Regions from separate parts of the Tatumella citrea genome, predicted to be linked through region 1. Evidence: predicted binding sites of a transcription regulator. Region 1 holds the regulator's gene; the other holds the start of a gene.
What was found. Region 1 encodes PhoB, which activates phosphate uptake and scavenging genes when phosphate is short. Its sites were predicted from a motif close to CTGTCATAAAACTGNCNNAT; they were not measured.

Region 1 (4,734 bases):
TGTCCCTGAGATAACATCATTGAACGGGTGAAGCGCTGGAAGTTCAGCCCCGAAAGCTGTTCGGTGATTCGTAATTTATCCTGAATTTTGTCGGCGACGATAACATTATCCTCGCAACGCGCCAGTTCAACCCGTGGAGGTTGTAATTTGCCATTATGCTGGCCACGCGCTCTGTTCTGGCTCCAGAATGCCCGCCATGCCTGACCTTTAATCTCAAATTCGACTTCCGCCAGACACTCGCTGGTTCCGCGTGACATCAGTTCATTCTGGGTCGGTGTGACCGGGCCCAGGCGTGGCGTCTGATGGTAGAGTGCCAGACAAATAGCATCCAGCAGGGTGGTCTTACCGGCTCCGGTATCACCGGTGATGGCAAACAGACCGTTGCCGGCAAACGGTGGCTGACGAAAATCGATCATCCACTCGCCGCGCAGAGCATTCAGGTTTTTGAACCGCAGGCTTAGTATTTTCATTCGTTGTCCTGCTCCTGTCCGGCGTGTTGTACCTGTTCCAGCGTCTGCAGATAAAGGGTCAGTAGTCGCTGGCGATCATCTTCTGACAGTTGTTGTTCCAGCTCAAGGCGGCGCAGAAATACATCTTCTGCGGTGAGTTCATTGAGCGTTTCGTTCTCCATCCGCTGAATGCCTGCCGTCGAGCGTTCACGACTGCGGCGTAGCAGTAACACTTCTGCAGGTTTGCCTGACACCAGGGTTTCGATGCGTTGTTGCAAGTCACTGAGATAGTCCTGTTGCGTGACTTCAATATCCAGCCATACCGGCCGGCCACTGTCATCGGCAGTCAGTGCATTGATTTGTGTTTCTATCTCTTCCAGTGAACCTCTCAGGGTTTGCATGGGCTGGAAACAAGGAACAGGCAGAGTAGTTACTGTGAGTGGCTGGCCGGGGCCACATTCTACCAGGCAGACGCTTTTCTCCTTACCTGGTTCATCGAAACTGAGTGCAATGGGTGATCCGCTGTAGCGGATGTGTGGTTGCCCGCCGACCTGTTGCGGGCGATGAATATGTCCCAGGGCGATATAATCCGCGGGAGGGAACGCTGATGCCGGAAATGCATCCAGGCTGCCGATATAGATATCCCGTACCGACTCACTGCTGCGGGAACCCAGCGCGGTCAGATGTCCGGTGGCAATAACCGGCAGTTCAGGTTGACCCAGTTCATCCCGCAAACCAAGCGCGCCGTCATAGCATTGCCGGTAATGATCGGTGATCGCCTGTAACAGGTTTTGTTGTTTCTGCTGGCTGTCCAGACCGGCCTGACTCAACTGAATATCCCGGGGACGCAGATAGGGGATGGCACAGAGTACCGCCGCAGGCTGCTGTTGCTTATCGCGGAGAATAACCAGTTGATTACTAATGTCAGTCCCGGCACTGGCGATAACCCGGGTGTTCAGGCACGCAAGTAATTCCCGTGATTCGTTAAGCATGGCAACTGAGTCGTGATTACCGGCCAGAATAACCAACTGGCAACCTGTCTGTTGTAACGAGACCACAAAGTGGTTGTAGATTTCCCTGGCATAACTGGGTGGCGAACCGGTATCAAAAATATCACCTGCGACTATCAGGGCATCGACCTGGTGGTCGGTAATTTGTTGCAATAACCAGTCGAGAAAAGACTGATGTTCATAAGCCCTGCTACGGGTATAAAAAAACTGACCCAAATGCCAGTCAGAAGTATGGATAATTTTCATAATGTTCCCGGTTTCACCCTGCTGCACGCAGTATACCTGTTACCGGCTCCCGGATAAAAAAAGAGTGGCTTGTCCGGATTTGTATTACAGGATGGCCACTGGCACAGTACGGTTAGCAAAAATCAATAAATTTTTATGACATGTTCTCAGAAAATAAGCTGGCATTTATTCATAAAACTGTCATAAAACTGACTCATAATGGCGCCGCAACTTCGGAAATACCCGAAGATATTCGCTGGAGAAACAATGGCTAAACGCATTCTGGTCGTAGAAGATGAGGCTCCGATTCGCGAAATGTTATGTTTCGTGCTGGAGCAGAATGACTATCATCCCATCGAAGCTGAGGATTATGACAGCGCAGTAAAAAAACTGATTGAACCCTGGCCCGATCTGATATTACTGGACTGGATGTTACCTGGTGGTAGTGGTATTCAGTTTATCCGTTATCTGAAAAAAGAAGCGATGACCCGGGATATTCCGGTCGTGATGTTGACGGCCAAAGGGGAAGAGGAAGATCGGGTTCGCGGGCTGGATGCTGGCGCCGATGACTATATGACCAAACCTTTTTCGCCGAAGGAACTGATCGCCAGGATAAAAGCGGTGATTCGTCGTATTTCGCCGACGGCAGATGATGAGCTGATTGATATTCAGGGGCTAACGCTGGACCCGACCTCGCACCGGGTTATGTCCGGAGAAACTCCGGTAGAAATGGGACCAACTGAATATAAATTACTGCATTTCTTTATGACTCACCCGGAACGCGTTTACAGCAGAGAACAATTGCTGAATCATGTCTGGGGAACTAATGTGTATGTTGAAGACCGGACGGTAGATGTTCATATCCGTCGTCTGCGTAAGGCACTTGAAGTCACAGGCCATGAGCGTATGGTACAAACAGTCCGTGGTACAGGATATCGTTTCTCTGCCCGTTTCTGAATGGAGTGTCACTCGTGCTGGACAAACTTTCGTGGCGCACCCTGATATCTGAATTTCTGCTTGCCTGCCTGGCCGGTGGTGTGGCTGGGTTACTGACCCGGCAACTGGCCTGGTGCCTGCTGCTGGCGGTTGTCTTATTACTTTTCTGGCATTTCTTCCAACTAATGCGTTTATCACACTGGCTGTGGGTCGACAGGACCATGACTCCGCCAACCGGTAAAGGCAGTTGGGAACCTCTGTTTCATGGCTTATTTCTGATGCAGGTGCGCAACCGGCGGCGACGCGGAGAGTTGCGTAATCTGATTAAACGCTTTCGCAGTGGTGCAGAATCGCTGCCTGACGGGCTGATCCTGACCACCGAAGAGGGCAATATTTTTTGGTGCAACGGGCTGGCACAACAATATCTGGGTTTACGCTGGCCGGAGGATAACGGGCAAAATATCCTCAACCTGCTGCGTTATCCTGAGTTTTCCCGCTATCTGCAGGCTAAAAATTTCGAAACTCCTTTGACCCAGCTACTGAATAACGGGCATCACATGGAGTTCAGGATTATGCCCTACAGCGAAGGGCAGTGGCTGATCAGCGCCAGAGATATGACGCAGATGCGGCAGCTGGAAAATATGCGGCGCCACTTTTTCGCTAATGTCAGCCATGAACTGCGTACCCCATTGACGGTTATCCAGGGTTATCTGGAAATGATGGAAGACAATCAGCTGAATGATAAAGTCTATTTCAAAGCTGTGGGGACTATGCAGGAACAGTCGCGGCGCATGGAAGGGCTGGTTAAACAGCTGATGACGCTAACGCGTATCGAAGCAGCACCTGCACTGAATATGAAAGAGATAGTTGATGTTCCGGCAATGTTACATATGCTGCAACAGGAAGCCGAAACTCTTAGTCAGGGCCGACAAAAAATCACTTTTTCTATAGATGAAAAGCTACGGATATACGGCAACGATGAGCAGTTACGCAGCGCTATCTCCAACCTAATCTATAACTCAGTCAACCATACCCCCGAAAAAACCCATATTGATATTGTCTGGAAACGCTCTGTTGAGGGAGCATATTTTTCGGTATCCGATGATGGCCCGGGGATTGCTGCTGAACATATCCCGCGTCTCACCGAACGTTTCTATCGGGTAGATAAAGCCAGATCACGTAATACCGGCGGCAGTGGTCTGGGACTGGCGATTGTGAAACATGCTCTGGGGCATCATGGTGCCCGGTTATCTATCACCAGTGAACCTGATCACTGTACCTGCTTTAGTTTTTCTCTGGCTGCACGGATGATTGTTCCGGGGAATGCTGCCATTCCTGTGACCAGCCAATAGCTGACAGTCACCGCAGTACGTTCTCTGCGGTGACTGTGTTCCCACTGATTTATCCCGTAACTGAGATTGCCGGTCGCTTTCGGACTACAGATGAAATAAATTCATTACGAATGAATTATATTCAATTGTCAGGCTGATTTTCTCATGCCACCCTGAAAAAATCACAATTTAGCCGTCTGGATGGCTTAAACAGATCTGCCGGTCACCTCCGGCATCAGGAGAGTAATTATGCAAAGAGCTGAGGCACCGTTTCGCGCCGATATTGTCGGGAGTTTTCTGCGACCCGAAGCGATAAAACAGGCACGGATACAATTTTCGGCAGGAAGTCTCGATGCCGAAGGGTTGCGTAAAGCTGAAAACGCAGCGATTCGTGATGTGGTTGAGCAGCAGCAGGCTGCGGGCTTAAAGGTGGTGACCGATGGTGAGTTTCGCCGCGCCTGGTGGCATTTTGATTTTTTTGACGGGCTGGAAGGGGTTGAACCTTTTGAATCTGACCACGGCATTCAGTTTAACGGAGTGCAAACTAAAGCCCGTGGTGTTCGGGTAACCGGGAAACTGGGGTTTGGTGAACATCCTATGCTGGAGGACTTTCGTTTCCTGCAGAGCGTTGCCGGTAAAAGCGTGGCGAAGATGACTATCCCCAGCCCGAGCGTGCTGCATTTCCGTGGCGGGCGCAAATATATTGATGAAAGCGTCTATCCTGATCTGGCTGAATATTTCGATGATCTGGCCACGACCTGGCGTGATGCGATTCGTGCCTTC
Region 2 (4,734 bases), 1.1 Mb from region 1:
TATCTTCGCCCGGCGCGATACCATTAATGTGCAGAAGCTCATCGGTGCCACCGATGGCTTTATCCTGCGACCATTTGTTTACGGCGGGGCAATGCTGGGACTTTCCGGGGCCTTTCTTTCGCTGATTTTGTCTGAAATTCTGGTATTCCGGCTGGAATCGGTGGTGTCGCATGTTGCCAGCGTGTTCAGTGCTTCGTTTGACCTGAAAGGTTTCTCGTTCGATGAAGCACTATTATTGCTGTTAGTCTCAGCCATTGTAGGTTGGGTTGCGGCCTGGCTGGCAACTGCACAACATTTACGCCGATTTACACCACAGTAATCCCGGGAAATATTTTTTTGCTATACTATTCCTCTGTTGCCGTAGGTTGGGGAGCAGAGGAATTTTCCCCGCAGTACCCCCTGCGCCTTGTCATAAATTATTCACAATCAAAAGTGAACCTGTGGATAACTTTTGTGTCTTAATGATTAATAGCACACATTGCTTTCGATCTTTTGGCACGGCTGACATAATGTAGGCGCAGGCTGTAAGGATCTGGCAACATTATTGACGAATTCTGAGAGGGTTTGAATGACCAAAGAAATGCAAGCTTTAGCTATTGCTCCTCTGGGTAATCTGGACGCATATATCCGGGCAGCAAATGGTTGCCCGATGCTGACAGCCGACGAGGAAAAAGCGCTGGCTGAACGGCTGCATTACCAGGGCGATCTGGATGCAGCTAAGAAGCTGATCCTGTCTCATCTGCGCTTTGTGGTTCATATCGCTCGTAATTATGCAGGTTACGGACTGCCACAGGCGGACCTGATTCAGGAAGGTAATATCGGCCTGATGAAAGCCGTACGCCGTTTTAACCCTGAAGTGGGTGTGCGCCTGGTCTCGTTTGCCGTGCACTGGATCAAAGCGGAAATTCACGAATATGTCCTGAAAAACTGGCGTATTGTGAAAGTCGCCACCACCAAAGCGCAGCGGAAACTGTTCTTCAATCTGCGCAAATCCAAACAACGCCTCGGCTGGTTTAACCAGGACGAAGTAGAGATGGTGGCCCGTGAACTCGGGGTGAGCAGTAAAGATGTGCGTGAAATGGAATCACGTATGGCTGCTCAGGATATGACGTTTGACCCAACCCCGGATGATGAAGGTGCTGAAGGCAAACCAGTAGCTCCGGTGCTGTATCTGCAGGATAAAGCTTCTGACTTTGCCGATGGTATCGAAGAAGATAACTGGGAGTCTCATGCGGCTGATAAGCTGAGTGATGCGATTCAGGGCCTGGATGAGCGTAGCCAGCATATCATTCGCGCACGCTGGCTGGATGATGACAACAAAACCACATTGCAGGAACTGGCCGATAAGTACGGTGTTTCCGCTGAGCGTGTTCGCCAGCTGGAGAAAAATGCAATGAAAAAACTGCGTGTTGCGATCGAAGCCTGATTAGACTGCCGCAGTGAACTGAGGGCGCCCTGAGGGACGCCCTTTTTTATGCCTGCGATTTAATGGCTGAAAATCCAGATGCCTTGCTCTGACCGAAAGCCACAGGCATACAGAAACATGCTGGCGGTCCCGGATAATGGCTGCTGGTCGGGGCTGATTCGCCAGCGCTGGACATCCGGATTCATACGTAAAGTCTCTTCCAGTAGATATCGACCTATGCCCCGCCGACGGGTGGCTTCCCGAACCATAATCTGTGAAATGACTGCCTCTGATGGCAGTAACTGTATCTCCAGTCCTGCCAGTAATCTCTGATTAAAACGCGCTACATAGTAACGGCTGTCTTCCTCATGTTGCAGAAAATCGGCTGCTGCTTTGTCCGGCCAGATTTTACTGAGATCGGCCAGTTCGGGTGGCGAAGGTTGTTGCAGCAATTCAATCGTCAGTCGCATCGTTTTATCCGGTTTTACAAGGGGTTCCATTAACAGGGTCTGGCCGGGTGAATGGGTTCACATGGCGGGTCTCTGTCATTCACCAGTCATCTTACTGACATCTTATATTAATTTTTCTGTCATTTTTCCGTGTCATTTTACCTCGCGAACTCCCCATAGCGCACGATCATGCCACAGGACAAAACTATGTCAGTTCTTAAATTTCGTCGTCATGCCGCAGGATTAATGCTGGCATTAGGTCTGAGCGGAAATGCTTTCGCGGTTACCGAAATTCCCTTCTGGCACTCAATGGAAGGAGGGTTAGGCACAGAGGTTGACTCGCTGGCTCAGCGTTTTAACCAGACCCACCCGGATTATAAAATTGTTCCGGTCTACAAAGGTAACTACGAGCAGAGCCTTGCCGCAGGGATTGCTGCAGTACGCAGTGGAAATGCTCCTGCCATACTTCAGGTCTATGAAGTTGGTACTGCCACCATGATGGCTTCTCATGCGATTAAGCCGGTCTACGAAGTGTTTAAAGATGCCGGTGTTCAGTTCGATGAGAAACAGTTTGTTCCGACCATTGTTGGTTACTACACCGACGCTAAAACCGGTCATATGCTGTCCGAACCTTTTAACAGCTCAACACCTATTCTGTATTACAACAAAGATGCTTTCCGCAAAGCCGGACTGAATCCGGATCAGCCGCCAAAAACCTGGCAGGAACTGGCCTCTGATGCTGCTGCATTACGTAAAGCAGGAATGAGTTGCGGATACGCCAGCGGCTGGCAGGGTTGGATTCAGCTTGAAGAGTTCAGCGCATGGCATGGTCTGCCTTTTGCGACAGAGAATAATGGTTTCGACGGTACCGATGCGAAGCTGGTATTCAATGGTCCGGAGCAAATCCGCCATATTCAGATGCTGGAAGATATGAACAAAGCCGGCAGCTTTACCTATTACGGACGTAAAGATGAATCGACCGCTAAGTTCTACAGCGGCGATTGCGGAATGACGACAGCATCATCGGCTTCGCTGGCAGATATCCGTCAGTATGCCAAATTCAACTTTGGTGTCGGGATGATGCCGTATGATGCCACAGTGAAAAATGCGCCACAGAATGCCATCATCGGTGGTGCCAGCCTGTGGGTTATGCGCGGTCAGAGCGATGCAACCTACAAAGGGGTTGCGGAGTTCCTGAAATTCCTTGCTCAGCCGGAAATTGCGGCCGAGTGGCATCAGAAAACCGGTTATCTCCCGGCAACTACTGCGGCCTACGAGTTAACCCGCAAGCAGGGCTTTTACGACAAAAACCCTGGTGCGGACATCGCGATGAAGCAAATGCTGAATAAACCACCTCTGGCCTTCACCAAAGGCCTGCGTCTCGGCAACATGCCGCAGATACGTACTGTGGTGGATGAAGAGCTTGAAAGTGTCTGGACCGGGAAAGAGACTCCTAAAACAGCACTGGATAATGCAGTTCAGCGTGGTAACCAACTGCTTCGCCGTTTCCAGCAGCAGGTTCAGTAATCCGCCGTTAGTAAAAACATCCCCTTGCAGGGTCACTCCGGTGAATTCTGCAAGGGGATAGCCCGGGAAATCTCCGCCTGAGGTCAGGTTTTATGTCATCTTCTCGTCCCGTTTTTCGCCACCGTGCATTACCTTATCTGCTGCTGCTGCCCCAGATTGCAATCACGGTTATCTTTTTTATCTGGCCGGCTGCAGAAGCTCTGTGGTATTCGGTACAGAATCTTGATCCGTTTGGGTTTTCGGCTCATTTTGTCGGGTTGGCAAACTTCACTGCCTTATTCCAGGATCCGTATTATCTGGATTCGTTCAAAACTACGATTATCTTTAGTGCGCTGGTAGCTGCATTAGGGCTGGTAATTTCCTTATTTCTGGCCGCATTAGTCGATCATGTTCTGCGTCTTAAGAAGTTCTACCAGACATTATTACTGCTGCCCTATGCTGTCGCTCCGGCCATTGCTGCCGTGCTATGGATGTTCCTGTTTAATCCGGGACTGGGCGTTATCAGCCACTTTTTACAGTCGATAGGTTATAACTGGAATTATGCTCAGAACAGTGGACAGGCCATGTTCCTGGTGGTTCTGGCATCAGTCTGGCAACAAATTAGTTATAACTTCCTGTTCTTTTTTGCTGCGTTACAGTCGATCCCCCGCTCGCTGGTGGAGGCAGCTGCACTGGATGGTGCCGGTCCGGTCCGTCGTTTTATGCATCTCTCATTGCCCCTGATTACCCCGGTCAGCTTCTTCCTGCTGGTGGTTAATCTGGTATATGCCTTTTTTGATACCTTCCCTGTTATTGATGCAGCTACCCAGGGGGGACCGGTTCAGTCCACCACCACGCTGATTTATAAAATCTACCGGGAAGGTTTTACGGGGCTGGATCTGAGTGCCTCAGCAGCACAATCGGTAGTTCTGATGGTGATTGTCATCCTGCTGACAGTCGTACAGTTCCGTTTTATTGAACGTAAGGTTCGTTATCAATGATAGAGAATCGCCGTGGATTAGATATCTTCAGCCATATCATGTTGTGGCTCGGTATTCTGACAATCCTGTTTCCGCTCTATATCGCTTTTGTTGCCGCGACTCTGGATAATCATCAGGTTTTCCAGTCGCCAATGTCATTAGTTCCGGGCAGCCATCTTTGGCAAAATATTGAGATTATCTGGACTCAGGGTGTCAGTGCTAACAGCCCGCCAATTGGCCGGATGCTGCTGAACAGTACTTTAATGGCTCTGGGAATTACCATAGGCAAAATCGCCATCTCCATCATCTCTGCGTTTGCGCTGGTCTGGTTTCGCTTTCCGCTGCGTCAGTTCTGTTTCTGGATGATTTTCATCACCCTGATGCTGCCTGTTGA

Region 2: a site for PhoB is predicted at 1,948-1,967, ahead of ugpB (sn-glycerol-3-phosphate ABC transporter substrate-binding protein UgpB). Genes of this name have one in related genera too.

The regions. Positions count from the first base shown of each region.
Region 1 covers NZ_CP015579.1:1,086,733-1,091,466, forward strand. Annotated here, with positions in the region: gene A7K98_RS05180 (AAA family ATPase) at 1-470, opposite strand, end outside; gene sbcD (exonuclease subunit SbcD) at 467-1,705, opposite strand; gene phoB (phosphate response regulator transcription factor PhoB) at 1,952-2,641, shown strand; gene phoR (phosphate regulon sensor histidine kinase PhoR) at 2,656-3,972, shown strand; gene A7K98_RS05200 (cobalamin-independent methionine synthase II family protein) at 4,201-4,734, shown strand, end outside.
Region 2 covers NZ_CP015579.1:32,156-36,889, forward strand. Annotated here, with positions in the region: gene ftsX (permease-like cell division protein FtsX) at 1-319, shown strand, start outside; gene rpoH (RNA polymerase sigma factor RpoH) at 569-1,426, shown strand; gene panM (aspartate 1-decarboxylase autocleavage activator PanM) at 1,486-1,875, opposite strand; gene ugpB (sn-glycerol-3-phosphate ABC transporter substrate-binding protein UgpB) at 2,062-3,381, shown strand; gene ugpA (sn-glycerol-3-phosphate ABC transporter permease UgpA) at 3,474-4,361, shown strand; gene ugpE (sn-glycerol-3-phosphate ABC transporter permease UgpE) at 4,358-4,734, shown strand, end outside.